3 regions of the Undibacterium sp. FT79W genome follow, and region 1 is predicted to be linked to each of the others. Evidence: predicted binding sites of a transcription regulator. Region 1 holds the regulator's gene; each other region holds the start of a gene.
The links. Region 1 encodes NrdR, which represses ribonucleotide reductase genes. Its sites were predicted from a motif close to CACNANATNTNGTG; they were not measured.

Region 1 (10,544 bases):
GGTGTTCTTGGCTAAACTTTCAAATTTCTAATTAAATGTAGTAAAAAGATAATGTTTTTATGTGAAATAATGTAAGATTTGTTGTATGTTATCGTATCTCATGCTTTTTGGAAACTTTAGTTTTGTATCCGATGCGCTGAAATATCTGTCAGGTTTGGCGGTAGTTAAAACTGAAAACCTGTTTCAGCAATTCCTTGCGCTCCCGGTTTTAGCAGGATAGTTTTTCCCGCCCACTCATCGTTTTGACCCGGCGTCGGGTTGATCGAAGTCACCAGCATCCATTCATAATTCGGACCGCCAAAGCTGCACATCGCCGGTTTTTTCATCGGTAATGCAATCTGCCGATCAACTATGCCTTGCGGTGTGAAACGCAAAATAGCGCCGCCATCGTTGGCGCAAATCCAGTAGCAACCATCAGTATCGACTGCGGCTCCATCGGGGCGCCCCGGCAATTCTTTCATATCTGCAAAGAGACGCCGGTTTGACGGTGTTCCGCTATCAGTATCGTAATCAAACGCCCAGACGAGCTGACTTTGCGGGTGAGAATCTGACAAATACATTGTTCTGCCATCAGGCGACCATGCCAGGCCATTTTGCGTCAGTAATCCAGCTATGACGGGCGCAGACAATCCGTCGTGGCTGGTGTAGCGATACAGCTTGCCGATATTTCTGGCGGCAGCCATGTCCATCCACATGGTGCCGCTCCAGTAACGTCCCTGACGATCACATCTGCCATCGTTGAAGCGTAATCCCGGTTGCGCTTCTGGCAGCGCGACCAGCCGCGTTTCCAATGCATGTATTTCAGCATTCAGTGATAAACGGAATAACCCGGTTTCCATGCCAGCGATCAGATCACCTTGTGCTGAGAACGCAATATTGGCAACCATTTCTGATGTGTTCCAGTAACGGCTCTGCTGCTTGCTGGTGTCGTATTTCCAGACACGTTTCTGGGGGATATCAACCCAGAACCAGGACTGCTGGCTTTCGCACCAGAGCGGGCTTTCGCCTACCACGCAGGATTCGTTGCCGATAACTTCAAGGTTTGCAGATGCTTGCATGTCAATACTCCGGCGTTACAGGTCAGTGATGTCTTTGTGTGCTGGGACTAAGGCTTTCATCACTGCCCACGCCAGCAGATAGGCGACCGCACAGAATGAAAACATGATGGTGTAGCCTGTCTGTATGTGTCCGGCTGCTTTGTAGTAATCAAATAACCAGCCGCCTGATTTTGAAATCAACACACCGCCCAGACCGCCAGCCATGCCGCCGATACCGACCACCGAGGCCACGGCTTTTTTCGGGAACATATCAGAAACAGTGGTGAAGATATTTGCCGACCATGCCTGATGCGCAGAAGCACCTATCCCTATCAGTAATACCGGCACCCAGGAGCTGATATAGCCGAATGGTTGTGCCAGCAATACGACGAGCGGAAATACGGCGATCAGCAACATCGCTCGCATCCGGCCTGTGTACGGAGCCATGCCTTGCTTCATGAAATAGCTTGGTAACCAGCCGCCACCAATACTGCCTACCATCGTCATGCTATACAGTACTGCAAGAGGAATGACGATTTCTGTCTTCTGCATTTTGTACTGGACTTCCAGATATTTTGGCAGCCAGAACAGGAAAAACCACCACACGCCATCCGTCATGAATTTACCGAAGACGAATGCCCATGTCTGGCGATAGCTTAACAACTTCAGCCAGGAAGTTTTTTCAGTCGTGACCGCATCACTGACCGGCGCATCATGTTGCTGGATGTAGTCCAGTTCTGCTTTGCTGAGTCGTTTTTGTTTCTCAGGTTTGTCATACAGAATTTCCCAGGCAACCATCCATGCAAAGCCGATTGCGCCGATGACGATGAAGGCTGTTTGCCAGCCGAATTTTTCGGCAATCCAGGGTACGGTCAGCGGCGCCAGAATCGCACCGATATTCGCGCCGGAATTAAAAATACCGGTTGCGAATGAACGTTCATGTTTGGGGAAATATTCAGCGGTCGCTTTGATTGCAGCGGGAAAATTACCTGCTTCACCGAAGGCGAGAACTGCGCGTGACAACATGAAGCCAGCAACCGACACTGGCACGACTGCTAAGCCAAGCGTTGCCAGTAAGTTTGATGTAGCTTCACCGGCGGGAATGGCGTAAGCATGCAATATCGCGCCAATTGACCAGATCGCGATTGCCAGCGTATAGGCTGCTTTTGTGCCGATTTTATCAATCAGGCGGCCCGCAAAAAGCATGGAAATCGCATAGACGAACTGAAATACAGCGGTGATATTGGCGTAGTCAGTATTTGACCAGCCGAACTCTTTTGATAAATCCGGTGCCAGCAGGCTGAGCACCTGACGATCCAGGTAATTCACTGTTGTCGCAAAAAACAGCAGTGCGCAAATAGTCCATCGGTATTTGCCGATTTGATTAGAACTCATCTGAGTGTCTCCTTGTTACTGTATGTCTACGCACATCTGTTTCGTGTGCTTGGTATACCGCAAACTCCCCTTGGCAGCGTTGCAGCAAAGGGGAGCGATCATATTAATTTTTCAGACTGCCGTCGACCATTCTTGTGAGCTTCCAAGGATTTTCATCACTTAATGCCGGCGGCAAGAGATCAGATGGAATCGCTTGATAGCAGACGGGGCGCAGGAAGCGATCAATTGCCGTGGCACCGACAGACGTACTGCGACTGTTCGATGTTGAAGGGAATGGGCCGCCATGCACCATGGAGTGTGCGACTTCGACACCGGTTGGGAAACCATTGAACAGGATACGGCCGGCTTTCTTTTCCAGACTCGTCAATAATGCACGGGCTGCGACATGATCGTCTGGTGCCGTATGTACGGTTGCAGTTAACTGGCCTTCCAGTTCTTTTGTGACGGCCAGCATTTGCGGCAAATCATCACACAGGATGACCACAGAAGACGGGCCAAATACTTCTTCCTGCAATGCCGGAGTCTGCAGAAAATCGCTGGCTTCGCACACCGATAACATCGCTTGCGCGGCATTTGGAGTGGCTGCTGGCTGACCTTTGGCTGCGATCTGCACGTTTTTCAAATCTGTAATTTTCGCGCAGCCGCTCTGATATGCACCGTGAATACCAGGCGTCAGCATGGTTGTCGCTGGCTTCCCTTCGAGTGCCAGTTTTGCCGCTGCGATAAATTGTTCTGCTGCCGCTGATTTTTGCATCAGCACCAGCCCAGGGTTAGTGCAGAATTGGCCTGCGCCCATCACCAGTGAATCGACAAACTGACTCGCCAGTGCGCTGGCTTTTTCTTCCAATACGGCAGGTAACAGATACACAGGATTGATACTGCTCATCTCTGCATAGACCGGAATAGGCTCTTTGCGTTCGTTGGCTGTTTTCACTAATGCGAGGCCGCCACTACGCGAGCCGGTAAAACCGACCGCCTGAATGACAGGATGTGCAACCAGTTTTTGCCCGACTGCCGCACCCGCGCCAATCAGCATGGAGAACACGCCTTCCGGCATTTGTGAGCTGATCGCTGCTTGCTGGATTGCTGAGCCTACGAGTTCTGATGTGCCCAGATGTGCATTGTGTGCTTTAACGATGACCGGGCAACCGGCAGCCAGTGCTGACGCTGTGTCGCCACCGGCAACGGAGAAGGCTAAAGGAAAATTGCTGGCGCCAAAGACTGCAACCGGACCCAATGCGATTTTCTGCATACGCAGGTCTGGGCGCGGCGGTGTCCGTTCTGGCAATGCCGAGTCCAGCGTTGCTTGCAGGTAGTGACCATCACGCAAAACTTTTGCAAACAGCTTCAACTGATTCACGGTGCGACCACGTTCACCTTCGAGGCGTGCGACTGGCAGACCAGTTTCGGCATGCGCTCTTTCAATCAGCGTTGAACCCAGCGCCATAATGCCATCGGCGATTGCCTCCAGAAATGCGGCGCGTTGTTCCAGCGATGTCAGGCGATAGGCGTCAAATGCTTGTTCAGCCAATTCGCATGCCCGGTTGACCTCAGCTTCTGAGGCGTAACCGAACAATGGTTCCAATTGTTCGTTGGTGGCTGGGTTGATTGCACGGGTGCCGCCAGATTGGCCCATGATGCGCTGACTTCCTATCAGCATTTGTCCTGAAATTTCCATCTTTATTTCTCCGGTGCAGGTGGTCGTTTACCGCAATAACCACCTGAAAACGTTACGTTGACAATACGGGTGATCTTAACGATCGCCGTTTATTGCGCGCCTTGCTTGAGTATCAGTTCGCGCAACATTTCATCTTCGGCTGCCGTCAGGTCAGTCAGTGGTGCGCGGACTGGGCCTGCGCTATGACCGACCAGACGCGCACCTGCTTTAACGATACTGACTGCATAACCTGATTTACGGTTACGGATATCCAGATAAGGCAGGAAGAATTCGTCGATCAGACGATTGGTTGTCGCGTGATCATCTTTGGCGACAGCATGGTAGAAGTCCATCGCCAGTTTCGGTACAAAGTTAAAGACGGCAGAAGAATACACTGGCACGCCCAATGCTTTATAGGCGGCTGCGTAAACTTCGGCTGTTGGCAAACCGCCCAGATAGGTCAGGCGATCACCAAGACGGCGCCAGATAGAAACCATCAGTTCGATATCGCCGATACCGTCTTTGAAACCAATCAGGTTAGGGCAGCGTGCCGCCAGAATTTCAAGCGAGTTCGCCGTTAAGCGACAGATGCCACGGTTGTACACCACGACACCGAAGCTGACCGATTTACAAACTTCTTCAATATGCGCAATCAGACCATCCTGGCTGGCTTCAGTCAGGTAATGTGGCAATAACAAGATGCCGTCTGCACCCAGACGTTCTGCTTCTTGTGCGTAAGCGATAGCAACGCGGGTAGGGCCGCCGGCACCTGCCAGAATAGGTACTTTGCCACGGCATGTGTCAACCGCGACCTTAATGATGCTGCTGTATTCGGATGAAGTAAGTGAGAAAAATTCGCCAGTACCACCAGCGGCAAATAATGCACTCGCGCCATAAGGGGCCAGCCAGTCCAGACGATCCGCATAGGTTTTTGCGTTGAAGTCGCCATTGGCGTCAAAGTCTGTCAGCGGAAAAGACAGAAGGCCGGAAGAGAGGATTTTTTTCAGTTCTTGTGGGTGCATGATGTCTCCAAAAGTAAGCGTCTGGTGATCGGTTTCACCAGAATCATTAAGGTAAATAAAAGTCTGGAAATTTAAATTCAAAAATACATGTACGACATCGTACAACTGATTTTGTGTTGATGCAACACTGAATATTCATAAATTCAATTCAGCTGTTGGTCAGGTGGTTTGTCAGGTGGTTTTTTGAGGGGGCAGGTGCAGCGCTAGGTCAGAGCGCAGAATATCGGAGTTTTATCGTTAGCGTCACTGATTGACCGTGCGCAAAGATACGACCAGCGTAGGTCGGTCACTTTGACCGGCCTTTATTGTCGATGCATGGCAGACCGGGGTTTTTGTATTGCGAAGGATTTACTGCTGATCAGTCTCAAACTTCTGTTGCGCGAGGCGCAAACGTTCGCGGCTATTGCTGAGGTGAGTGCGCATAGCGGCGCGGGCAGCTTCCGAGTCTTTGCGTAAGATCGCATCGTGTATATCTTCATGCTCGCGATTGACTCGTTCCAGATAACTGTTGCTGGCTTCATCGCTCAGCGCTGCGGAGTCCAGGCGTGCACGGGGAATCAGTGTGCTGCCGAGGTCAGAAAGAATATCGACGAAATAGCGGTTGCCGGTTGCTTGCGCAATCAACTGGTGAAAACGCATATCTGCGTTCACGGATTCTGTATCCCGTTGTACATGTCCCAGAATATCTTTTAATGCCAGACTGAGTTCTGCCATTTGCGCGTCGGTACGCCGTAATGCTGCCAGCCATGCCGCTTCGGTTTCAAGGCTGATACGCAACTCCAGAACGTCGAGAACGTCACGCACAGTAACGATGGCTTCTTTATGCAGGCTCAGCGGATTACTTGGCGGTTCCTGAATGAAGGTGCCGATACCGTGACGTGTCTGTACTAAGCCTCCGGCCTGTAAGTGGGAAATCGCTTCCCGGACCACAGTGCGGCTGACCTCGTATAATTCCATGATGGCGGATTCGGTCGGTAATTTATCCCCAGGTTTCAAGGCGCCGCTACGAATTTTTTCGGTGATATTTTCTGCCAGACTTTGCGAGAGGCTCTTATGTTTTCTTCTGGTGTTATTGGGAAATAAGGCTGATTTTTCCATCGCAGTATCTATTCGCCGTAGAGATGATTTTGGCGCGATTGTATAGGAAAACGTCTGTTAAATGTTATACGATGTCGTATAAATGGCGACGTTGTAAGTGAATTGATCAAAATTAATCAAAATTAATCGATGATGAACAACAATAAAAAAACAAATGCAGACTGGATAGCGTTGCATACCAAAAATCATGCGCGATGCAATATCCGTGTTCAAGGCGCACATATCGCCTCCTGGTTACCGGCCGGTCGCGATGAACAGTTATTTATGAGTCGTCTTTCCTCCCCAGATCAGAGTCAGCCTTTGCGTGGCGGCATTCCTGTCATCTTTCCTCAGTTTGCTGACTTGGGGCCATTACCCAAGCATGGATTTGCCCGCACGGCAATTTGGTGGCTTGAGGATGTGCAGCAGAGCGACGATGCGGCAAGCGCGACACTGGTGCTGACGGATACCCCTGAAAGTATGCAGCTTTGGCCGCATTCATTTACTGCAACGATACGCATCACCTTAACCGACCAGGCCTTACAGGTCGATTGGCAAGTGCGGAATGAGGGAGTGCAAACAATGTCGTTTCAGGCTGCGTTGCATACCTATTTCCGCGTCGCAGAAGGGCAATTTGCGACGATACTGGGGCTGGCAAATAGCCCCAGTTACGACAAGCTCACGCAGGCAAATGCAGCGGCAAACGGAGCGAATCAACTGATTGTGAAAAATGCGATCGACAGTATTTATGCGCAAACGCCAGATCATCTGATTTTACAGACCGGTTTTGGCGAGCTGCAAATTGACAAGCATGGTTTTCCCGATACGGTCGTATGGACTCCCTGGGATGAGGGCGCGCGGCAAATTGCGGATCTCGCAGATGATGAAGGGCGTGCGTTCATCTGTGTGGAGGCAGCTTGTGTAAATGTTCCCATTACTCTATCGCCGCAACAAAACTGGAATGCTAGCATGAAGTTGGAATGCTCAGAAGAATAAGCCTACGGTGAGGAACCACATTACTTAGATGACCCGTACCCGAATTGGGGCACAGTACACAGCAAAACATTGTTGTGAAGAGATGTCAGACACAGAATGTGGAGCATGCCATTGCTCTCGCGACCTAAGCACGGCATAAACTTACGCCATCAATCCATCCCACAATAGTTTGACACCAGAAAGCCCGAGCGCTGCGGTTGCGAACAGATAAAACGGACGTTCCGGGATGCGCTGTAAAAGACGCATGCCTATCCACACGCCCACTGGTACCAGCGGCAGCAGTAAGGCTGACATTGTCAGTGTGTCGATGCTGAACAGACCCAGTGCGATGTAAAAAGGCAGTTTCGCCAGGTTGATGACGGAAAAGAAAAAGACCGTGGTTGCGACGAAGGTTTCACGCGGCTGCCGCCATGACAGCAGATAGATCATCACCGGTGGCCCGCCGGCATGCGCCAGTGTGCTGGTAAAGCCAGCACCAACGCCGCTGAGCCAGCCGAAAATACGTGGCGGACGTTGTTCTGTCGTTGCCTGACCGCGATGACGCAGCAGCCGGTCGAGAGTGAAACCGACGGCGATCAGTCCTATCAGGCCTTTCACCAGTTGGTCGGACATGACACCAAAGGCCAGCGTTCCCAGCACGATGCCGACGATGGCGCCCGGTATCAGCACTTTCAGATCACGCCAGTCGGCTTTGCCGCTCCAGGCGCGGATGCCGACCATATCCATCGCGATCAGGATAGGCAGCATCACTGCTGCTGCGTTACGCGGTGAAATCCACAGCGAAAGAAAGGGAACGGCCAGGCCGCCCAATGCACCACCCAGCCCTGATTTAGAAATCCCGGTAATCAGAACCGCAAAGGCGGCAACCAGCCAGCCGGCGGTGTTCATGTGCTCCATGTTGCTTATTTATTTTTTGAAGTTTTGTTGTCGACATTCACTTCTTGTATCGCCTCGGCGAATTCAGAGATGTCTTTAAAGCTTTTGTACACCGAAGCAAAACGGATGTAGGCGATTTTGTCGAGACGTTTTAATTCGTGCATGACCAGTTCGCCCAGATGGACGGACATGATTTCCCGTTCGCCGCTGGAGAGCAATTTTTCTTCTATGCGTTGAATGGCACTGTCGATGGCTTCGGCAGACACAGGGCGTTTGCGCAGCGCAAGCATGAAGCTGGCGCGCAGTTTATTCGATTCATATTCAGTGCGGCTGCCATTTTTCTTGACGATGACAGGCATCACCAGTTCCACCCGTTCATACGTGGTGAAGCGCTTATCACAATCTGCGCAGCGACGGCGACGACGGATAACATTGCCTTCTTCGGAAACACGCGTATCGATGACCTGAGTATCAATATGATGGCAGTAAGGACATTTCATGAATAGAGCCGTAGTGGGTGAGTTTGTCTGTCAGACAGCGACAATTAAAAAAACGCCACTCGGCTGAGTGGCGTTTTGATGGTGACCAGAAATTACTTCGCGTACACAGGGAAAGCGCTGGTCAGTTTTTTTACTTCTGCTTTGACGCGTTCTATGGTTGCCGCATCGTTAGGATTATCCAGTACGTCAGCAATCAGATGACCGACTTTGATTGCTTCTGCTTCTTTGAAACCACGGGTGGTAAATGCCGGGCTGCCCAGACGGATACCAGAAGTGACCATCGGTTTTTGCGGATCGTTAGGGATGCCGTTTTTGTTGCAAGTCATGTGTGCGGAACCGAGGATTGCTTCGGCTTCTTTGCCTGTCAGACCTTTAGGACGCAGATCCACCAGCATCACATGAGATTCAGTATGGCCGGAAACGATGCGCAGACCGCGTTCTGTCAGTGTCTGCGCCAGAGCCGCTGCATTTTTGATGACTTGTTGCTGATATTCTTTGAATTCAGGAGACAGCGCTTCTTTGAATGCAACCGCTTTACCGGCGATCACATGCATCAGCGGGCCGCCCTGAATACCAGGGAAAATCGATGAATTGATTTTCTTAGCGATCGCTTCGTCATTGCTCAGTATGATACCGCCGCGTGGACCGCGCAGGCTCTTATGCGTGGTGGAAGTGACGACGTCAGCAAACGGCACCGGATTCGGATACACGCCCGCTGCGATCAGGCCGGCATAATGCGCCATATCGACCATAAAATACGCGCCGACTTCTTTGGCGATTTTGCCGAAACGTTCAAAATCAATACGCAGTGCAAATGCAGATGCACCAGCGATGATCAGTTTCGGTTTGGTTTCGCGCGCCAGTTTTTCCATCGCATCGTAATCGATGTCTTCCTGTGCGTTCAGGCCGTAAGAAACGACATTGAACCATTTGCCTGACATATTCAGTGGCATGCCGTGGGTCAGATGACCACCTTCAGCGAGGCTCATGCCCATGATGGTGTCGCCCGGATTCAGCAGCGCAAAAAATACGCCCTGATTCGCTTGCGAGCCTGAGTTTGGCTGTACGTTCGCAAAGTTAGCGCCGAACAATTGTTTCAGACGATCAATCGCCAGTTGTTCGACCACGTCAACGTGTTCGCAGCCGCCGTAATAACGTTTACCCGGATAACCTTCGGCATATTTGTTCGTCAGTTGTGAGCCTTGTGCTTCCATCACGGCTGGCGAAGTGTAGTTTTCAGAAGCGATCAGCTCAATGTGATCTTCCTGACGCTGGTTTTCTAATTGTATCGTCGCGAACAATTCGGGATCGATATTGGCGAGAGTATGGTTTTTTGCAAACATGGTTTTCCTGACTATCGTGAGAGTGAGTTAAATAAGTGAATTCAACAAGCGCATTAAACTGTTTAAGTAAACGAGATTGGTGATTGACTTCAATGAGGTGTCAGTCTGACGCGGACGAAGAGAGGCAGCCTCACTACTTTTACCATCAGGCTACCCAGGCGCACGGCTGGGATCACGGAACACAGTAACCCCGACATCTCACGCTTCCCGATGGATCTCCATCTTTTGCAGCCGCCCTGATCGGGATCAGCCACAATTTCGCCAGTCACGTGAGACAAAATGGTGCTGAGATTTTACGTGATGCGCTTTGAATGGGCAAGCCACTCATCAGCACATGAAAGATATGGTTGTTTTGCTAAAAAATGACTGCTTTCGTTTTAATCGCAGTCTGTCTGCCCTGACCTGTATCGTAAAAGCCCTTAGAATAGATATCTGACAGATATTTGTTTCCGGCTACGGCAAACACGGCAAACAAGCGCATTTTTTTATTCAACGGCATAAAGGATTTCAGCATGATCGTATTAATTACTGGTGCAAGCTCAGGTTTCGGCGAAGAAATGGCGCGTAAATTTGTACGCGAAGGTCATCAGGTCATCGCTGCCGCCCGTCGGCTCGAACGTTTGTCTGCTTTGCACGCAGAG
Region 2 (10,544 bases), on a different contig from region 1:
CTGCTGTATGGATAAACCAAACATGCCGAACATCAGAATCACGGCCAGCAACGGTAAGGTCACGCCCCGGCCATCACCGGCCAGCGCGAACGCCGCAGCATTGCAGGCAATCGCAAACAGCATCTGCACAAATGCCAACGAAGGGTCAGACCAGCGCAAGGAATAGCCACTGCGTATCAGCGCATACACAATCATCAGACCAGCGGTTGAACAGGCGGCCCACAATCGCACGTCGCCCATCCCTCCAATACCCACCGATTTCATGAAAAATAAGACACCAATACTCGCCAGCATCAGCAATGCGGCGAGTACAAACTGGCTGGTACGGATGCGCATCGCCTTTCCAGATCCGAGTACCAGATCAAGGCTGTACCTGATGAGTGTCTTCATAACAGACATGCAAAAAACTCCGACCATCAATCTGAGAAAAATTACCGGCTGTCTGCGCACATACCAGTTGTACGCCTGACAGCAAATGCCTGAAACCAGATACTGCTACGACACTGACTGTTGATTACTAAAACAAATGCAAAATATCGGAAGAAATAACAAATGGAGGTCACGCAGTGTATCTGTTGTATTTGGGGAAATTTCCCACCCTCATTTATTCATGGCAAGCGCTGAACCCTGCTGCCATCCACAGATACAGGATGTATAGGTCTCCGATCTATTCGATTTATTCTATTTTCCGACGCAAGCAATGTCTTCACAGCACGCTGTCGTCATTCCGCTTTGCATTTATAACATTTTTAAAAAGACAGATCAGCCTAATTCAAAAAAGACGTCCCTCGGCTCCACTTGTGGACAACGGTTTACCCTGAGCTGAACATCTGCCGATATTGTCACTTGATCATACCGACATATGACGGCATCGCGTTTCAGATTACTGCTTTTTTGACCAAATTTCACATTGGCAATTATTTTAAAGAATTACAATGGAATGATGTGTGGCACATACACACCAAAGCCCATGAAAACCTGATCAATAAACATGCGATCCGAAAATATAAAGAACAGGCATGCAGAATCTTTTAATCAATACTTTGCGCCCCGCTGACGATCAGGAATGTGATGTCGAGGCGCACCTGCTGTATGCAACATACAGCCAGGAGCCACTGAATCAGACGATGGCTGTGATTACTGCGGTCTTTGGTGGCGCTATCGTTTGGGGCATCGTTCCCGTCCCGCAATTGTCACTCTGGATCGCCGCTGTATTAGGAAGCGCAGCACTCGGACATGTGCAATATCAGTTCTTTAAAAAGGCAGCACCGTCCGGTTCCACCATCAAAAAATGGCAAAAAATATTTTTTGTACAGGCAACGACGCATGGTGCAGCGTGGTCTCTGGGACCTGTCTTATTACTCCCTCACAGCAGCGGCGTTCTGCCAGCCTTTTTTATCGGCACCCTATTGTGCGTCAGTGCCGTTTCGGTCAGTACAGTAGCAAAACAGTTTCATGCCATGCGCGGATTTATCGTCGCCAATCTGCTGCCTCCTGTTGTTGCGATATGGCTGTCCGGTGACAGCAAGGAACTCATGCTGATTCTGATCTTGCTGGCCAGTAGCATGGCATTTATCGCCGTTGGCTACTACTCAAATCAGTCTGCACGCACTATCTACGAGACGCAGTTTCAGCTGCGGGGAATTTTAAATTCATCGCAGGACGCGATTATCACCATCGACTCCCGGGGCAGAGTATCCGACTGGAATCCACGGGCAGAACACATGCTGGGCTGGACAAGGGCCGAAGCGCTGGGGCTGGTATTAAATGACACTATTACGTCCCCCAAAAACCGCGAGTATTTTCAGTACGGAATGAAACGCTTTCTGGCGTTAGGTGAGGGACTGATATTAAATAAACGCATAGAAACAAGCGCATTGCATAAAAACGGCACAGAATTTCCAGTTGAGCTGACCTTCACTCATCACAAATTAGGACGACATTTTTATTTCACTGCCTTTATCACCGACATCACTGAACGCAAGGCGATAGAAGACCGTCTGGAATTATTCCGTCGGGTTTTTCATGCCAGTAATCAGTGTGTCGGCATCTGCGATGGCAAAGGCTATCTGCTTTATCAGAATCATGCTCTGGAAAAAATGCTGGGGTATACCGACGCGGAAATAATCGGCCAGCATTTCAGTTTTGCTTTAGCAGAAGCACAGGCAAAAGACATTACGCAGGAAGTGGGCAGTTGTATCCGAAGCGGTAAAAACTGGGTAGGGGAATTGCCGCACCGGCGCAAAGATGGTTCCGTTTTCATCACCATGAGCAACATCGGTTTTATCAAAAATGATCTTGATGAAATTCAATACATCTTTAATATCTGGACTGATTTCAGTCAGGAAATCTCCCGCAGAAACGAACTCGCCCTGGCGCGAGAAGCGGCTGATAAAGCAAATCAGGCAAAGTCAGAATTTTTATCCAGCATGAGCCATGAATTGCGCACACCCTTGAACGCTATTCTCGGCTTCGCCCAGATGCTGGGCTATGAAGCTCCACTGACTCCCGCCCAACAGGATCATGTACAGGAAATTCTGAAAGGGGGGCGACATCTGCTGGAGCTCGTCAATGAAGTGCTGGAACTGGCCAAAATAGAAGGTGGCCATGTGCGCCTGTCGCTGGAACCTGTCAATCTTGAAGACCTGATTACAGAATGCTTCGATCTGATCCGCCCGTTAGCGGCAGAAAGAAAAATATCGATGCAATCGCTGATTACCTCGCCCGTCGCCGTGCGTGCCGATCGTGTTCGCTTAAAACAGGTTGTATTGAATCTGCTTTCCAACGCCATCAAATATAACTACACCGGTGGTAACGTGCAGGTCGATGCCGCAATACAATCTTCCGGAAATATGCGGCTGTCTGTGACCGATACCGGCATCGGCATTCATCCGGATAAGATGGGTGAACTGTTTCAGGCATTCAACCGGCTTGGCGTCGAACTGGGAAATACCGAGGGCACAGGTATTGGTCTGACGATCACGCAAAAACTGACCGAACTGATGCATGGAAAAATCGGCGTAGTGAGTAAATTAAATCACGGCAGTTGCTTCTGGATTGAGCTTCCAGGTGACGCCATTCCTGCAGCGCCTATGCCTGCCGCGCCTATGCATGTTGTACCGCAACTGTCTGACGAACCAGTCTGCGCCTGGGGAAATAATGCGGTCATCCTGTATATCGACGATAGTCCGGTCAATCTGAAACTCGTGAGACAAATCCTCGGCTTACGATCTGGCATGCAATTACTGACAGCACAAACACCGCAAGCTGGTATTGAGCTGGCGCACCAGCATCAGCCGGATATTGTGCTGCTCGACATTAACATGCCAGGGATGGATGGCTACGCGGTATTGCGTCAGATGAAAGCCGATACCCATCTGCGTTGCACGACATTTATTGCATTGACAGCGAATGCAATGAATCAGGATATTGAAAAGGGGCTCAACGCCGGTTTCCATTCTTACCTCACCAAGCCGCTGGAAATTAATACCCTGCTGTTAACGATAGACCGCTGTCTGGCTCCAGGAAATGCGTGTGCTGCCATGCAAACACCTGAACCATGAGCATTGCCAGCCTGAGTGAGGCCTGCATGCCCGTTTACGCACGTATCAGCAATGTGGGGAAAAGCGCACGTATTTTTTCCTGCAATGGCAGTGAAGGATAATCGGCGATCAGCGCCTGGTTCAACGCCTTTGTCTGGCATCCCTGTGTACGGAATTTCTGCAGTACGTAATGTTGCACACCGATTGCCGACAGTTCCAGCGCCAGCGCCATTATTTTCTGTTCACTGAGTAAGGTCGGATGTATGGTGGTTCGGCATTCGTAATCAACGCCGCTGGAAAGTATCATTTCTGCGCATTGGTGAACTGCACGGTCGCTGCCCTGCACACCGGTAATAGCTGCGTAGTCCGCCAACGGTGCCTTGACGTCGAAGCCAACCCAGTTCAGCAACGGCAACACACGCTCTAACTGTTTGGGATAAATGCAGGCAGTGTGCAAACCCACCTGAAAACCGAGTTCGCGAACCTCTTTCATTGCCAATGCTAAAGCGGGATCCATCGTCGCTTCGCCGCCGCTGAAAACGACCGCATCAATCAATCCGGTTCGGCGTGACAAAAAACTACGGATAGCGTCCCAGGTCTGATCCGTTGCGGTTCCGCGTTCCTGTAAATGTGGGTTATGACAATAGGAACAACGCCAGGGACATCCTTGTACAAACACCACAGCAGCGAGTTTCCCCGGATAATCTGTTGCGCTGAATGGGGTAAACCCGCCAATTCTCAGGCTGTTCCGCATGCTACGGTTATCGCAGCTGAGCGGCATTTTCGGTGAAATAGGTACGCTCGCAGAACTCCCCTTTTTTCCCGGTGTTGAAAGAACTGACCGGGCGATGGTAACCCATCACCCGTGTCCATATTTCACATGGCTGACGTTCTTCGTCATTGAGTACAACGCTATGTTTTTCTATAGTCTGAGCGGTATGAAGTAATGACATGGTGAATGACCTCTGGTTAGTTGGTGGTAGTTTGCATGGCTGTCATGCGTTTGCGGGCAATGATCTCGTCATCACATTTCGGACAGAATGGATGGCTTCCCGGCAGATATCCATGCTTAGGACAAATGGAAAAAGTCGGCGTCACTGTGATGTACGGCAACCTGAAACGGCTAAGCGAGCGCTGCACCAATTGCCGGCATGCATCGGCGCTGGATAAGGCTTCGGTCATGTACAGATGCAGCACGGTGCCGCCAGTATATTTACGCTGCAAATCGTCTTGCAGCTCCAGCGCTTCAAATGGATCTTCGGTAAAGCCGACCGGTAATTGTGATGAGTTAGTGTAGTAAGGCATCTCGGCCGTACCGGCCTGCAGAATATCCGGAAAGCGCTTGCGGTCTTCTTTCGCAAAACGGTAGGTTGTTCCTTCCGCAGGTGTCGCTTCCAGATTGTACATATGGCCGGTCTCGTCCTGAAATTCCAGCATTCTGGCGCGGATATGATCCAGCAAACGAATCGCCATCGCATGGCCAGCAGCGCTGCTGATATCGTCTTCACCGGCAGTGAAGTTACGTATCATCTCGTTGATACCGTTCACACCCAGCGTCGAAAAGTGATTACGCAAGGTTCCCAGATAGCGCTTGGTATAAGGGAACAGGCCGTTATCCATGTGGCGCTGTATCACTTTGCGCTTTATTTCCAGGCTGGTTTTTCCGAGTTCCAGCAAATGATCCAGTGCTGTCAGCAAGGCAGACTCATTACCTCGATAACGATAACCGAGACGGGCGCAGTTAATCGTGACCACACCGAGCGAGCCGGTCTGTTCAGCAGAGCCAAACAAACCGTTACCGCGCTTCAGCAATTCACGCAGATCCAGCTGCAAGCGACAACACATAGAACGTATCATGTTCGGCTTGAGCTCAGAGTTAATGAAATTCTGAAAATACGGTAAGCCATAACGTGCCGTCATTTCAAACAGACGTTCGGCGTTCGGGCTGTACCAGTCAAAATCCTCGGTCATGTTATAGGTAGGAATAGGAAAGGTGAACGCGCGCCCTTTTGCATCACCGGCCATCATCACTTCGATGTATGCACGGTTAATCATGTCCATTTCGGCCTGTAATTCACCGTAGGAAAATGGCATTTCGATGCCAGCGATCACAGGTATCTGATCACGTAAATCAGCCGGGCACACCCAGTCGAAAGTCAGATTCGTAAAAGGCGTCTGAGTGCCCCAGCGTGACGGCACATTCAGGTTGTAAATCAGCTCCTGCATACACTGTTTAACACTGGTGTAACTCAATGCATCCTTGCGCACGAAAGGCGCCAGATAGGTATCGAAAGAACTGAATGCCTGAGCGCCCGCCCATTCATTTTGCAATGTCCCGAGAAAATTCACGATCTGGCCGACCGCGCTCGATAAATGTTTTGGCGGCGCAGATTCGACCTTACCCGGCACGCCGTTCAAGCCTTCGTTCAACAAGGTACGTAAAGACCATCCGGCGCAGTAGCCAGCCAGCATATCCAAATCATGAATATGCAGATCCGCTTCCCGGTGTGCCATACCGACTTCTGGCGGATACACATGACTCAGCCAGTAATTCGCAATGACTTTGCCGGAGACATTCAGAATCAGACCGCCGAGCGAGTACCCCTGATTGGCATTCGCATTGACACGCCAGTCCTGACGCTGCAGGTATTCATTGATGGATGATTCGACATCAACGAGGGTGTGTTGGTCATGCCGCAAACGTTGGTGCTGTTCGCGATACACAATATAGGCGCGCAAGGTCTGGCGATAACCGGACTCAAATATGACTGATTCGACTACGTCCTGAATCTGCTCGATATGCAGTAGCGACGTAGCGTTTACCATCGCATTACTTTGCATTACCTGTGCACACAAATCACTCGCCACGCGTAAATCGAATTCACCACTCGCCTGACCTGCGCGCTGCAGGGCAAATTCAATTTTCTTTGCATCAAATGCGCTGATGCTGCCATCCCGCTTGATTACCTGTGTCTGCGATTCACAAAATTGCTCAGTCATTATCGTCATCCAAATACACAATATTTAGTAGTTGAATTTAGAATAATCACTAAATATAGTATAGTCAAACGAAGACTGATGCTTTTTTAAAATCATTGATCCGGGTCAAAAAACTCATAGATCAACTGATTGATACGAAAAAACTCGCAGCGCCACGATATTACGCTTGCTGTGCTGATCGGCCTGTCGCCACTGTAATGAGCACTTTCTATCAGTCTTTCAAGATCAAAAAAATGACTTCTGTCCGCAGACATCTAAGCCTGCGGACAGATCAACGCAGGCATAAAGAAAAACAGCGGGAAGCTGGCGTGTGCAAATCTTGCCTGCGGTAACTATATAAACAGATACAGAAATATTTGTACTGACGCCACAGCCATACACGAAGGAATGTGGCAACATTTATAGCCATAAAGGGCAAGTCGGATTACGAGACGACAATCGACTGCGTCAACACTACAATGCTCTGCAATTGCTGACACGTATCCGGGATTGCTTACTATTCTAAACATAACGCGTTCAGGTATGAGACAAACGATGAACTTGTTGATGCAGATAATGACGGCGTTAATTTCAACAAGTGTTGCGGCTGAAACACCTGGAAATTTACATATTTCTGTCAACGTCGACTCTGCCACTGGCATGATTGCAGCATCCATACTTCGCGAAGTATACAAACAGACGAAGCTGGAATTTTGTATTATCAACCTGCCGCCACTGCGCGCAACCAAAGAAGCTAAGGCTGGAAACATAGACGGCGAAGTATTGCGGCCACCCAATTACGCAGCGTCACATCCAGAGTTAATACGTATTGATCCGCCTTATATCGTCGTTGAAACTCTGGCGTACACATTAAAAACCCGCAATCTGACTATTCAGAAAAAAAGCGATTTAAAGCCACTCAGAGTTGGTGTCGTCCGCGGAATTATAAATGCGCAAAATGCGACCGAAGGGCTCAACGACATTACGTTTGCTGATACGTCAGAAAGTCTCTTCAAAATGTTGACCGCTGGTCGTATTGATGTCGCGGTGGACTCCAGATATAGCGCGGACCGGGCAATGAAAAAAGCAATGATCAATGACATTGTTTCGGAAAAAATCGTCTTACTGGTACAACCCGCTCACCACTATCTGAATATCAAACACAAAGCGTTGGCAGCGAGTCTGGCCACAACGATCAGTCAGCTCGCGGCAACTGGAGAATTGCAGCGACTGGCAACGACTGCAGAATCTGAGCAAATGAAAAACGACAACGCAACAGCGACACTTCCTGTGAAAAACTGTAACTGAATTACAGTCAGATAAAAAAGTGATTTTATGCAGCAGATTCATCCGTAGTGTGTTTCACCCCGTGTGTCAGAAGAAAAGAAACGTCGATAGTAATCGCAGGCCTGAACTCAACAATATACGAAGAGGACACCATGAAAACGCGTTTATTTTTATCCGGAATAAGTCTGGCAGGAATGTCTGCCTTTTCACCAACTGTTTCAGCACAATCGAATGTCGTGCTGTATGGCATCGCAGACCTTGGCATTCATTACAGTAATGGATTAAACGCCAGCAATGCTCCCACAGCATCGAATTCCACCACGGCTCTGAGCAGCGGCATCAACAATACCAGTCGCTGGGGCATCAAAGGTCAGGAGACGCTGGGAAATGATATGTCAGCACTTTTCCAGCTTGAAGGCGGCCTGAATATTGATACGGGTGGTTCTGCCAAATCGGATAAGTTGTTTGACCGTATCGCATTTGTTGGCTTAAAGACCAGCGCCGGCGTACTGACGGCCGGGCGTCAGGCGACGATATTGTCGGATGCGATATCGCCGGTCGATCCTTTAGGAATGCGCTTTGCCAGTTTCAACCCTAACATCAATGTGACCGCATTAAGTAATACGACTTTTGGCACTCATGCCTTTGGAATGCAATACGGCACCAGCGGCTACAACGACAATTACTATCGTCTGGACAATATGCTGAAATTCACCAGTGACTTTGGTCCGGTGACAACTCGCGTCTCCTATTCATTTGGTGAAGTGGCGGGAAACACCAGCGCGTTGTCGACGGTGGGCGCGGGGCTGAGCTACCAGCAAGATGGCCTGGCTGTTTCTGGCGCGTATATGAAATTGAAAAACAGTGCCAGTTTCAGCCTTGATGCCTATACGCTGGGCGCTGCCTATAACTTTGGTGAATTCACACTCAAAGCCAATTATGGCAATAACAAAGCAGAAACGGCAATCAATAAGGAAACAAAAGAAAATATCTATTCAGGCGGCGGCAACATCGTGATTCGCCCCGACCTGTCGCTGACCGCCGCGTATTATCGTGTACGACGCGACAGCACCGGCTTTACCTCGGATGGGTTTGATCGTGTCGTTGCCTATCTCGAACAGGAAATGTCAAAGCGCAGCACCTTATATGTTGAGCTTGATTCAACCAAATGGAACGGTAATGCAGCTGGCACAACCGGAACGCAGGCGAATAAATCCAACGGGTATGGTGTCACCCTGGGTCTGATGCATAAATTCTGAAGAACGTCTCTGCAACGGATCATCTGTCATAGCGCGCGGCTGAAACAGATTCAGCCGCGCTGCAGAGTCAGGCAATTACTATCCCAGTCTGCGGGTAACACGGGTGACTGAAGTCGTATCCAAACGGAAGACACTGACGGCATTCGTCAAATGCACGGCCTGATCCTGCATGGATTGTGCTGCCGCTGCGGCCTCTTCCACCAATGCAGCATTTTGCTGAGTCACTTCATCCATCTTGATGATGGCGTTATTCACTTCCTCAATTCCTATGCTTTGCTCTTGTGTCGCCGCACTGATTTCATTGACGATATCGCTGACTTTACGCACACTATCAACCACTTCATCCATGGTGCTTCCTGCCTGATTCACCAGCTTGCTACCAGCCGCCACTTTTTCTACTGAATCGTTAATCAAATCCTTAATTTCTTTAGCTGCTGCGGCACTACGCTGAGCCAGATTCCGGACTTCGCTCGCCACCACGGCAAAACCACGTCCCTGTTCTCCGGCACGAGCTGCCTCTACTGCAGCATTCAGTGCCAGAATATTCGTCTGGAACGCAATACCATCAATCACGCTGATAATGTCCACAATTTTGCGGGAAGACTCGTTGATGGAACTCATGGTCGCAATCACTTCGCCAACGACTTCTCCACCTTTTCCAGCGACCGTTGTGGCAGACCCGGCCAGACTATTGGCGTGTCGCGCATTGTCTGCATTCTGCTTTACCGTCGACGTTAACTCTTCCATCGCCGATGCAGTTTCTTCAAGAGATCCCGCCTGTTGTTCAGTACGCGCAGACAAATCAAGGTTGCCGGTCGCGATCTCCTGAGAAGCGGTATTGATTGCATCCGTACCTTCGCGAACCTGTCCCACCAGTCTTTGCAGGCTCGCATTCATCGTTTTCATCGCGCGCAGTAACTGGCCGATCTCATCGTCTGATTCAGCCTCAATCGATACCGTCAGATCACCGCTGGCAGCACTTTCCGCCATACTGACTGCCGCACGCAGTGGTCGGCTGATCAGGCGTGCAATCCATAAAGCCAGAATCACGCTGAGCACCATTGCCGCACTCATAATTCCAATAATCCACGAGCGTGAAGACGAAAACAAATCATCGTTGGTGACCAGTGCACGCTCGCTTTCAGCCTGACTCATCTCCACCAGTTTATCGACGAGATCGTTCACAGATCGAAATAATTTTACGGAATCACCACGGATCGCTTTCCGCGCCTCATCCTGATTTCCGGCACGGGATAGCTCAAGCACTTTTTTGCCAGCATTGCGATACGATATAAACGACTGATCTAAGGTATCGAATATTTTTTTCTCTTCTGCCGAGTTGACCAGAGATCGATATTTCGTTTCATACCCCGTAAATTCTGAAGTACGGGATTCAATACTCTTTTCGTAATAGCTGAAATCCGACTCTTCGCTGGAAAGAATATGCTGCAATTCCGATACACGCATGCGGTTCAGC
Region 3 (10,544 bases), on a different contig from region 1:
TGTCCATTGATAATCCGTTTGTCGGCAGCGTTCACACGACGCGCGATATCTTCTGCGCTCGCAGAGTCGGCTTTCTTGACCAACGCTGGATTTAGCGCAACTTCCTGTAATTGCAAACCAGCTTGTACATCGCTGCCTGCTGGCCGCACAGTTGATGGCGCTACAGGTGCAGTTGGTGTGGCTTCATCGTCCCAAGATAACATTTTTATTCCTTACAAGATGACACTTTATCTTTGCGCATAAGCAAAAATGTGCCGGACATTGCGAACGATGGATAGCTCACACCGTTCGCTGAAAATTCAATTGATTAGTTCTGTATTTCTGTCAGTTACTGCCTGAGAGCCGACAGCATTACTGACAAGCTTCGCACTCTTCAAAACCTGGGTCACCTGGACGAAGGTAGCAAGCTGCACCTTCCGCTTCAGGGGCGACTGCTGGCGCTGCCGCAACCGGTGCTGCGCTGAATGCGCCCGCACCGCCATCCACCGCAACTGCATTCAACGCACCAGTTTTCGATGTCGATTTTTCGGTATGCGTCGCGCCAATCGTACGCAAGTAATACGTCGTTTTCAGACCACGTAACCAGGCCAGTTTGTAGGTCTCGTCCAATTTTTTACCGGATGCGCCTGCCATATAGATATTCAGGGATTGCGCCTGATCTATCCATTTCTGGCGACGTGAAGCCGCTTCGACCAGCCACGACGGGCTGATCTCAAACGCAGTCGCATACAGTTCGCGTAAATCCTGTGGAATACGATCTATACGTGCCAGGCTGCCATCAAAATACTTCAGATCAGCGATCATCACTTCATCCCACAAGCCGCGTAATTTCAGGTCGCGCACCAGGTGTTCGTTAATTTCAGTGAACTCGCCGGACAAGTTCGATTTCACATACAAATTCTGATAGGTCGGCTCGATACAAGCTGAGACGCCGATGATGTTAGAAATCGTTGCAGTCGGTGCAATCGCAACGCAGTTTGAATTGCGCATACCAAATTGTTTGATGCGATCACGCACCACAGTCCAGTCCATGGTTTCGCTAAAATCTGCTTCCAGATAACCACCACGCTCTTCCGCCAACAACTTCAATGAGTCTTGCGGCAAAATACCTCTATCCCACAGCGAACCTTTATAAGAGCTGTAAGTGCCACGTTCTTCCGCCAGCTCAGTCGATGCCAGATAAGCGTAGTAACACACGGCTTCCATCGAGGTGTCAGCAAACTGCACCGCTTCATTCGATGCATAAGGCACGCGCATCATGTGCAGGCAATCCTGGAAGCCCATGATACCCATGCCGACCGGACGGTGACGCAGATTGGAATCGCGTGCTTTTTGTACGGCGTAGTAGTTAATATCAATCACGTTATCGAGCATACGCATCGCGGTACGGATCGTTTTTTGCAGTTTGACGTGATCCAGTTTGCCATTCTTCATGTGCGCTGGCAGGTTAACCGAGCCCAGATTACATACGGCGATCTCGCTCTCATTGGTATTGAGCGTGATCTCGGTACACAAATTCGACGAGTGCACCACACCTACATGCTGCTGCGGGCTGCGGATATTGCAAGGGTCTTTGAACGTGATCCATGGATGTCCTGTTTCAAACAACATGGACAGCATTTTGCGCCAGAGGTCGAGTGCCGGGATTTTTTTCGACAATTCGATTTCACCAGAAGTCGCTTTGGCTTCGTAAGCGAGGTAAGCACTTTCAAATGCCTTACCGAATTTATCATGCAGATCCGGTACATCGGATGGAGAGAACAGTGTCCATTCGCCTTTTTCCATCACGCGCTTCATGAACAGATCAGGAATCCAGTTGGCGGTATTCATGTCATGCGTACGGCGACGGTCATCGCCAGTGTTCTTACGCAGATCGAGGAACTCCTCAATATCCATATGCCAGGTTTCGAGGTAGGCGCAGACCGCACCTTTACGTTTACCACCCTGATTGACCGCAACAGCGGTGTCGTTGACCACTTTCAGGAACGGCACCACACCTTGGGATTTACCATTCGTGCCTTTGATGTGCGCGCCCAGTGAGCGTACAGGTGTCCAGTCATTACCCAGACCACCGGCATATTTCGCCAACAAAGCATTTTCTTTGAGCGCGTCATAAATACTGGCCAGATCATCAGAGACCGTAGTCAGGTAGCAGGACGACAATTGCGAACGTTGTGTGCCGGAGTTAAATAGTGTCGGTGTCGAGCTCATGAAATCAAAGCTGGACAACAGGTGATAGAACTCGATGGCACGGGCGTTACGATCTTTTTCTTCCAATGCCAGGCCCATCGCCACGCGCATATAAAAAGCCTGCGGCATTTCAATACGGGTGCCGCGGACATGCAGGAAATAACGGTCATACAAAGTCTGCAAACCGATATAGCTGAATTGCAGATCGCGGTCAGCGACCAATGCTTTTGCCAGACGGTCCAGATCAAATTCCGCCAATTTTGTATCCAGTAATTCGGCAGCAATACCTTTCTGGATAAATTGCGGGAAATAGCGAATGTATTCGGCGGCGGCATCCTGCTGAGCCACCTCTTTGCCGAAGACTTCTTTACGCACTGTGTGCAACAGCAGGCGGGAAGTCACCTGGCTGTAGGCTGGTTCTTTCTCCATCAAAGCGCGCGCAGCCAGAATCGCTGATTTATGCAATTCCTCGACAGGCACGCCGTCGTACAAGTTCTTCAATGTTTCAGTCAGGATCGCTTCTGCATCTGCCAGTTTGTCGAGACCAACGCAAGCAGCAGTAATAAGGGCACGAACTTTTTCAATGTCGAGGATGACTTTTTCACCGTCAATAACCACATGAATTTGCGGCAGTTTTGCCTGTGAGGCTTGTTGCGCTTCGCGTTGCAGGCGACGTTCTTCCTGATGTTTGGCACGATACAGCACATAAGAACGGGCAACATCATGCTCACCGGAACGCATCAGCGCCAGTTCAACCTGATCCTGAATATCTTCAATATGAAACGTGCCGCCGGTTGGCTGTCTGCGCAGCAATGCCGCAACAACCGTCGAAGTCAGTTGCTCAACGAGTTCACGGATACGGGCAGAGGCTGCGCCTTGACCACCGTTGACGGCCAGGAATGCCTTCGTCATCGCGATCGCAATTTTTTGCGGCTCAAAACCAACTACGGCACCATTACGGCGAATAACCCGGTGCTCGCTGTATCCGCTGCCAGCACTCACCTGAACGGCGTTGCCGCTTGCGGAGCTTAGATCGGAATGAGATGGCGTTGATGTTTCCATTGAAGAGTGCATTGAACCTCCAGAGTCGGTGATATCTTGAGTCGTTCATGACCTCAGACGATCATGAAACGCTCGGGTTAACTGAATGTTGCGCCTTATTACAAACTAGCTTTACACGGAAAACGGCCGTGTTATTTCTTCATTTTTAAATCAATTGCTGCGAAAAAGGGGAATGTGAAGCAAGAAAGGTAAAACAAGAAAAACTACTATATATAGTGCACAAATAATTTATAGCCCTAATTCTAGTACCCGATGCTAAGGTGTGCAACCGCTTTATTTGCTAATTTTTCAGTAATTTTTTTGTGCAGGCGATTGACTTTCACAGATGATCAGAAATCTGCAGCAAGCTGAGTAAGTGAGTGCTAACAGAAAATAGTCACACCGCTTGCAGGATCTTTATCTATCGGCTTTCAGCATCATTCACAACAAGACTGCAACGAGGCGAAGCAGATCTTAGGGCGCAAGCAAAGTGACACTGGCCACATGCGTCGGCGTGAAAGCGGGCGCACAGCGCCAATTGAATTCCCGGGAAAACTAATCCTGAATTTTTAATTTCTGTATCTGGTAACGCAACTGCCTGAAGCTGACGCCGAGCAGCTCCGCCGCCTGGGTCCGGTTATGCCGGGTCTGCTCCAAAGCCCGCATAATCATTTCGCGTTCGATATTCTCCAGATACTCAGGCAAGGAGCAAGGAAGCGTAGGGGGAGAAAAAACGTCTTCATCTTTCGTTGATATAGCCTCGGTAATGATCTGCTCAGGCTGCACAACATCATCAACATGCTGTTCCGTTGGTGGTTTTTTATGATTGCGTAAGGCCAGGTCGGCCACTTGTATACAACCATCGTTGGCAAACGCGAGTGCCCGCTCAAGTATGTTTTCCAGTTCACGGACATTGCCGGGGAAATCATAAGCACGTAAAGCTTGCAATGCTGCTGGTGACAAGGTGACATCACCGCCAGCGAGCTTACGTAATATCGCAGCAGATAAATCGGCAATGTCGTCAAGACGCTCACGCAACGGCGGCAAGTGCAGCTCAATGACATTTAAGCGGTAATACAAGTCCTGCCGGAATCGCCCTTCGTCTACGCAGGTACTCAGATTCTGATGGGTTGCACTGATAATCCTGACATCGACGGACTCTTCCAGTGTTGCGCCGACTTTGCGAATACGGCGCTCCTGAATTGCCCGCAACAACTTCACCTGCATCGCCAGCGGCAAATCGGCGACCTCATCCAGCATCAGCGTGCCGCCATTTGCGGCCTGAAAAAATCCTTCACGATCATCTGCGGCCCCGGTAAAAGCACCTTTACGATAACCGAAAAATTCCGCTTCCATTAACGTCTCAGGAATTGCTCCACAATTAACCGCAATAAACGGCTTGCCAGCGCGCGAACTGGATGTGTGAATCTCACGTGCTGCCAGCTCTTTCCCGCTGCCAGATTCCCCGGTAATAATGACCGGTGCCATGCTACGCGCCAGACGACTGATTTGTGCCCGGACGTCCTGCATACCTGGCGATGAGCCAATCAGAAACGAGGCTGGCGTCATTTCACAGACATCGGATACCACTTCGGATTCCGCATTGACCAGATTTATTTCCAGCGCAGAACGCACCAGTTTGCGTAAATGATCAAGAGCCACAGGCTTGGAAACATAATCAAACGCCCCAGCCTTCAGTGCAATCACCGCATTATCGGTGCTGCCAAAGGCCGTAATCACCGCGATCGGGGTATTTTTATAATGAAGATTAACCTCTTCCACTAACTCCATTCCCGAACCATCGGGCAAACGCATGTCGGTCAACACCAACGAATAGCAGTTTTTGGCTAGCAGCGTTCTGGCGATATCCAGATTTTCGGCGCTATCAACATCCAGCCCCATTTTAATCAGCGTGATCTCTAACAACTCGCGCAAATGCGCCTCATCATCCACCACCAAGATGCGTGGACAAGTGTTGCCGCTAGTGTTGCTCATGCGTTTAATCCAGAAAAATTAATCACGAAACGCCCCTTAGGTTCACTGTCTTCAGCATCGCTGTGATCGACACGATATTCATAATCTAGCAAGGCTTTGTTATTCAGGCATAATTCCCGCGCCATATACAAGCCCAGACCCGTTCCCATCCGGGATGTCGTATAAAAGGGTTCAAATAAATGCGCACGGACTTCAAAACTGATAGCGGGACCGTCATCCTGAATATGCAACTCCTGCCGGCCGCCAGGATTTATCATGGCATACAAACGAATGCTGCCAGAGCGACCGCTCGCATACCGGATTGCATTCGACAGCAAGTTTGAAACGATTTCAGTCAAATGACCAGGATCGAAGCTGACTTTGAAATCTACTTCATGAGCAACGTCGATCAGATCGGGGGCGACTTGTTTTATCTCGACGAAATCCTGCACGCACTGGCGCACCAGCGGCATCAGGAAATAAGGCTCCACATCATTGCGCGCCTTACGTGAGAGCTTCAGAATATCTTCGATCAACTGATTTAAGCGTCCGACATTATCGTCAACAATTTTTAAGAGACGTTTGGCCTGCTCTTTATTGTCCTCTATGTGAGCAATATCTTCGTTCAACAAAGAGGCTGCATAAGAAATGGACGACAGCGGATTTCTGACTTCATGCGCAATACTGGCAGTCAGACGTCCCATCGAGGCCAGTTTCAATTGCTGCGCATGATTCTCAATATCCGACACATCCTGCATAAAAATAACGGTGTAATCATTCGCAGATGCCTGCAGACCAGTTTCATTCGCATCCTTGACGATAATCATCCGCAATTTCAGATGCGTGACAAAATGCGGTCGCTCTGATCTGAAACCAAAACTGCTGTGTTCAAAACCTGAGCGCGGTATCGCTGAGCCGGAAACACTTCCTTTACTTTCATCCAGGTAGCAGGGAATAGAAACAAATGAAATCTCATCTTCCAATTCTCTGGGCGTCTTACCCGCATTGCGGATCTGGATATCAGCCAAGGTGTCGACCATAGGACGCAAAGCGATGACATCTGCCAATTTGACGCCAATCATGCCTTTTTTGAGATTTCCCCCGAGCATACGTTCTGCGGCCGGATTCATCTCAAACATGCGCCCGGAATGATCAAGCACCAGTATTCCATCATCCATATCCGCGATCACCAGACGATTAATCGCCTGCTGCATCACTAATTCATTTCCACGCAGTGCCGCGAGTTGCTCCTGGCGGATAAGATTACTCGCGAGACGATTCACCACGTACACAACCGCAAAATAGGATGCGCCGAATAAACCGGCCTGAGAAACCAGACTGCCATCATCTAACTCAAGGGAACGGTACATCCCTTCGCTCAACAACAACAAACTGACAAGCGAACAGAAAAAGAAAGCCCACAATAAAGGCGCCAGAATTGAAACGCCTGCCAGAGGAAACAAAAATAAGATATTGAAGCCTCCACGCCCGCCACCGGAGCCGAGATAAAGCAAGGAAATGATGATGATGTCGAGCGTAATCTGCGACAGCAGTTGCAAAATGAAATGCCGAGTGTGTACGACTTTGAGTATCGTAAAGCCCAGACTGGAAATTAAGTAGGCGGTACAAATATCAATGGCAAACACATGGGAAAATACCCAGATATCTTTGGTACTGCGTAAATTGAGCAGCAACAAAAGACTGATCGCAATGATCACCCGGGAAATATTCAGGGTTTGCAGGGATCGCCAGAACGAGGGCGTCGGCTCAGGAAAAACAGAAAAAGTCGCTGCCATGGGTTCAGCTTATTTCTGAACTAGTGCAAATCAGCGTGCGCTGAAGAACAATAGGTTTGCTGCTCCCGGATAACGGCTTCAGAAGCTGGTAAATAAATCTGACAATGCGCACAGCAAACCATGGTTTCTACTGGTGCAGCGGTCGTCGCCGGCATATCAAATGACGACGCATCGGATGTCGTTTCAGCATTCCGGCTGCGCATGCTGTCCTGAGACAAAGGTTTAGCTTTTTTACGTATCGCCAGAATGACCAACACGCCCAATACCAGCCACATCAGCAATTTCATACCAGACTCCTGTGCAACACCACTTCCAGCACGAAACGACTACCAACATACGCGAGCAATAAGGTCAGGAAACCGGACAACGTGAAATTCAATACAGTTTTTCCACGCCAGCCGCGCCACCGGCGCCCTACCAGCAAGATGGCAAACAACAGCCATGACAATAACGACAAGATGGTTTTATGATCCCACTTAAATGCTACGCCCAGCACCTGCTCAGAAAACACGATACCAGACAATACGGTCAGGCTGAGTAATACAAATCCGACAGAAATCAGTCTGAACAAGACCTTTTCCATCGTCAGTAAGGCCGGCAATTTATCAATCACCGCACTCAGCCATGGCTGCAAGGTGCGTGAACGCAATTTATGCAAATGTTTGTCTTGCAGACTCATGATCGCCGCGTGAAACGCCGCGATAGTCAACGTGCTGTAGGCCAGCAAAGCGATGCTGACATGCCATGGAAACATCGCTGTTTTCCCTGTCAGTGCAATCACTGCCCCCGGAAAAAATACGGGCAGGATAGAAAATCCTGCTGCAGGCGGAAATAATAAAAACTTCAAACCATCGAGTGAAAAATTACGATTCTCTATCAGATACACAGAGACGGTCACCCATAGCGCAGCCGATAACATGGTCGCAAAACCGATACGTAAAGCATCATCCGCAAACACCGCCAGCCATAATGAAGCGGCATGCAGCAACCACGCAAGGACGCTGACACTGGCACCAACGATGCGCTGCGGGAACGGAATAAAAACAGCGGCCAGATAGAGGACGACCACCAGAAAAGATAAATAGATTTGCATCAGCTAAGTTTACACCATGTCGCCTTAAAAATTGATGTTCGCTTGCATACTGACTGCATTTCCGACGCCGACTGAAAATTGAAATGTCTGAAAAATCCCGAAACAAGCGATCGCATCAGGATTAATTGCAGAAATTAGACGTTAATTTGAACTTTTCGGAATTTTTCGCGACTAAACTCGCTGTGTCCAGTATTCATATACTGAGCCAAGGGATAGACTCACTTCGTTTTCTCACTTTTCAATAATAAAACCATGAAAAAGACACTCATTACGCTGGCAGTTCTGAGCACAGCCTCAGTCGCCTATGCCGACGAAGGCATGTGGATGCCACAACAGCTGCCACAAGTAGCTAAAGAGCTGAAAGCCGCCGGTTTAAAACTGGATCCGGCAAGCTTAACCAAACTGACAGAATTCCCTATGGGCGCCATCGTCAGTCTCGGTGGTTGTTCGGCTTCTTTTGTTTCACCACAAGGTCTGGTTGCAACCAACCATCATTGCGTTTATGGCAGCGTGGCGTACAACTCCAAGCCTGAGCGCAATCTGCTGGCGAATGGTTTCCTGGCAAATACGCTGACAGAAGAATTACCGGCAGCACCCGGCTCACGTATTTTTGTCACCAAAGAAGTGACCAATGTTTCGGACAAAATTATCAGCAAAGATGTTGCGAAACTGGAAGGCAAAAAGCGCGTTGACGCAATAGAAAAAAACTCCAAAGCCTTGGTTGCCGAATGCGAAAAAGATGCCGGTCACCGTTGCAACGTCTATCCATACTATGGCGGTCTTGAGTTTTACATGATCAAACAGATGGAAATCCGCGACGTCCGTCTGGTACACGCACCTGCCGAAGGTGTCGGCAAATTCGGTGGTGATACGGATAACTGGATGTGGCCACGTCACACCGGCGACTATGGTTTCTACCGCGCCTATGTCAGCAAAGATGGCAAAGCCGCTGACTACAGCAAGGATAACGTTCCTTACGTTCCTAAACATTACCTGAAACTGGCAAAAGACGGCTTGTCTGAAGGCGATTTCGTCATGGTACTGGGCTACCCTGGCCGCACTAACCGTCACCGTCTGCCATCTGAAGTCGCGTACACATTTGACTGGAGCTATCCTGCATTCGTCAAAGCTTCCGGTGAGTCACTCGCGATCATCGCTAAAGAAACCGCCAATGATCCTGACGCCAAGCTGAAATATGCCAGCCAGGTTGCCGGTATCAACAATTACTACAAAAACCGTCAGGGCATGCTGGACAGTTATGCTGGCAGCGATTTTCTTGCCCGTAAAACCAAAGAGCATGAAGAGTTGAAAGCATGGATCAATAGCAATCCGGCCCGCGCAAAAGAATTTGCCAGCGATATTGCGGATGTAGAAAAACTGATCGCTCAGCGCGATGCGCAAGGCAAACGTGAATTTTTCCTCGACCGTTCGTATCCGCGTCTGCTGAGCACTGCCCGCAGTCTGTATCGTCTGGCAAATGAAACGACGAAACCGGATGCTGAGCGCAAAGCTGGCTTTCAGGTCCGCGACCTGCCACGCTTTAAAGCAGGTGTAGAAGCAGTTGAGCGCAACTATGTAGAGAAGGTCGATAAAGCGCTGGTACTGAACAGTCTGAGCCAATACGCTGCACTGCCAAAAGATCAGCGCAGCGCTAACTTCGATGCGGCAATTGGCATCAAAGACGGCATGAACGAAGCTGACCTGAAAGCCTTGCTGGATAACTTGTATGCCAGCAGCAAACTGGGTGATAAAGCGACACGTGCAGCCTGGCTGAGCGCTAAACCTGAAGACTTTAAATCCAGCAACGACAGCTTCATCAAAGCAGCGGTAGCAATGTATGAAGGCGGTCTGAAACACGAAGCGGAAGACGAAGAACTGGCAGGTAAAATCCAACAAGCCTATGCCAACTACATGAAAGCAAAAATCGCCTTCATGAAGAGCAAAGGACAAGCGGTTTACCCTGATGCGAACAGCACATTGCGCGTGACATTCGGTAAAGTGGCTGGACGCGATCACGGCACAGCCGATGGTCTGGCATGGTCTGCATTCACCACAGTCAACGGTATTCCGCCAAAAGCCACAGGCCAGGGTGAATTCAATGCGCCTGCTGCTCAGCTGGCCGCAATCAAAGCCAAAGACTTCGGAAAATATGTTGATCCTAAGTTGAAAGCAGTGCCTCTCGCCTATCTGGCAACACTTGATATCACTGGTGGCAATTCCGGCTCTGCTGCGCTGAATGCAAAAGGTGAATTCATCGGCCTGGCCTTTGATGGCACACTCGACTCCATCATCTCTGACTGGGATTACAACAAAGCAAATACACGTTCGATTCAGGTCGATCTGCGCTACATGTTATGGCAAATGAAACATGTCGATAAAGCAGACAAACTGATCAAGGAAATGGGCGCAGAATAATTCGCCTTGCTTCTCACCAAAAGCCACGCGGTCAG

Region 2: H8K38_RS05830 (ribonucleoside triphosphate reductase) is a predicted target of NrdR. The motif match lies at 6,590-6,603, and genes of this name have one in related genera.
Region 3: H8K38_RS00470 (ribonucleoside-diphosphate reductase subunit alpha) is a predicted target of NrdR. The motif match lies at 3,457-3,470, and genes of this name have one in related genera.

What each region holds. Positions count from the first base shown of each region.
Region 1 is NZ_JACOGB010000006.1:245,270-255,813, forward strand. It holds gene H8K38_RS12550 (SMP-30/gluconolactonase/LRE family protein) at 165-1,058, opposite strand; gene H8K38_RS12555 (MFS transporter) at 1,074-2,432, opposite strand; gene H8K38_RS12560 (aldehyde dehydrogenase (NADP(+))) at 2,536-4,110, opposite strand; gene kdgD (5-dehydro-4-deoxyglucarate dehydratase) at 4,200-5,111, opposite strand; gene H8K38_RS12570 (FadR/GntR family transcriptional regulator) at 5,460-6,209, opposite strand; gene H8K38_RS12575 (D-hexose-6-phosphate mutarotase) at 6,339-7,184, shown strand; gene H8K38_RS12580 (sulfite exporter TauE/SafE family protein) at 7,326-8,072, opposite strand; gene nrdR (transcriptional regulator NrdR) at 8,087-8,560, opposite strand; gene glyA (serine hydroxymethyltransferase) at 8,653-9,903, opposite strand; ZMP/ZTP riboswitch at 10,049-10,182, opposite strand; gene H8K38_RS12595 (SDR family NAD(P)-dependent oxidoreductase) at 10,416-10,544, shown strand, end outside.
Region 2 is NZ_JACOGB010000003.1:83,899-94,442, forward strand. It holds gene H8K38_RS05810 (GGDEF domain-containing protein) at 1-399, opposite strand, end outside; gene H8K38_RS05815 (PAS domain S-box protein) at 1,020-3,563, shown strand; gene H8K38_RS05820 (anaerobic ribonucleoside-triphosphate reductase activating protein) at 3,598-4,296, opposite strand; gene nrdD (anaerobic ribonucleoside-triphosphate reductase) at 4,304-4,495, opposite strand; gene H8K38_RS05830 (ribonucleoside triphosphate reductase) at 4,512-6,542, opposite strand; gene H8K38_RS05835 (ABC transporter substrate-binding protein) at 7,077-7,829, shown strand; gene H8K38_RS05840 (porin) at 7,961-9,067, shown strand; gene H8K38_RS05845 (methyl-accepting chemotaxis protein) at 9,146-10,544, opposite strand, start outside.
Region 3 is NZ_JACOGB010000001.1:98,929-109,472, reverse strand. It holds gene H8K38_RS00475 (ribonucleotide-diphosphate reductase subunit beta) at 1-203, opposite strand, end outside; gene H8K38_RS00470 (ribonucleoside-diphosphate reductase subunit alpha) at 352-3,264, opposite strand; gene H8K38_RS00465 (sigma-54 dependent transcriptional regulator) at 3,787-5,226, opposite strand; gene H8K38_RS00460 (PAS domain-containing sensor histidine kinase) at 5,223-7,001, opposite strand; gene H8K38_RS00455 (PP0621 family protein) at 7,022-7,288, opposite strand; gene H8K38_RS00450 (inner membrane protein YpjD) at 7,285-8,094, opposite strand; gene H8K38_RS00445 (S46 family peptidase) at 8,347-10,509, shown strand.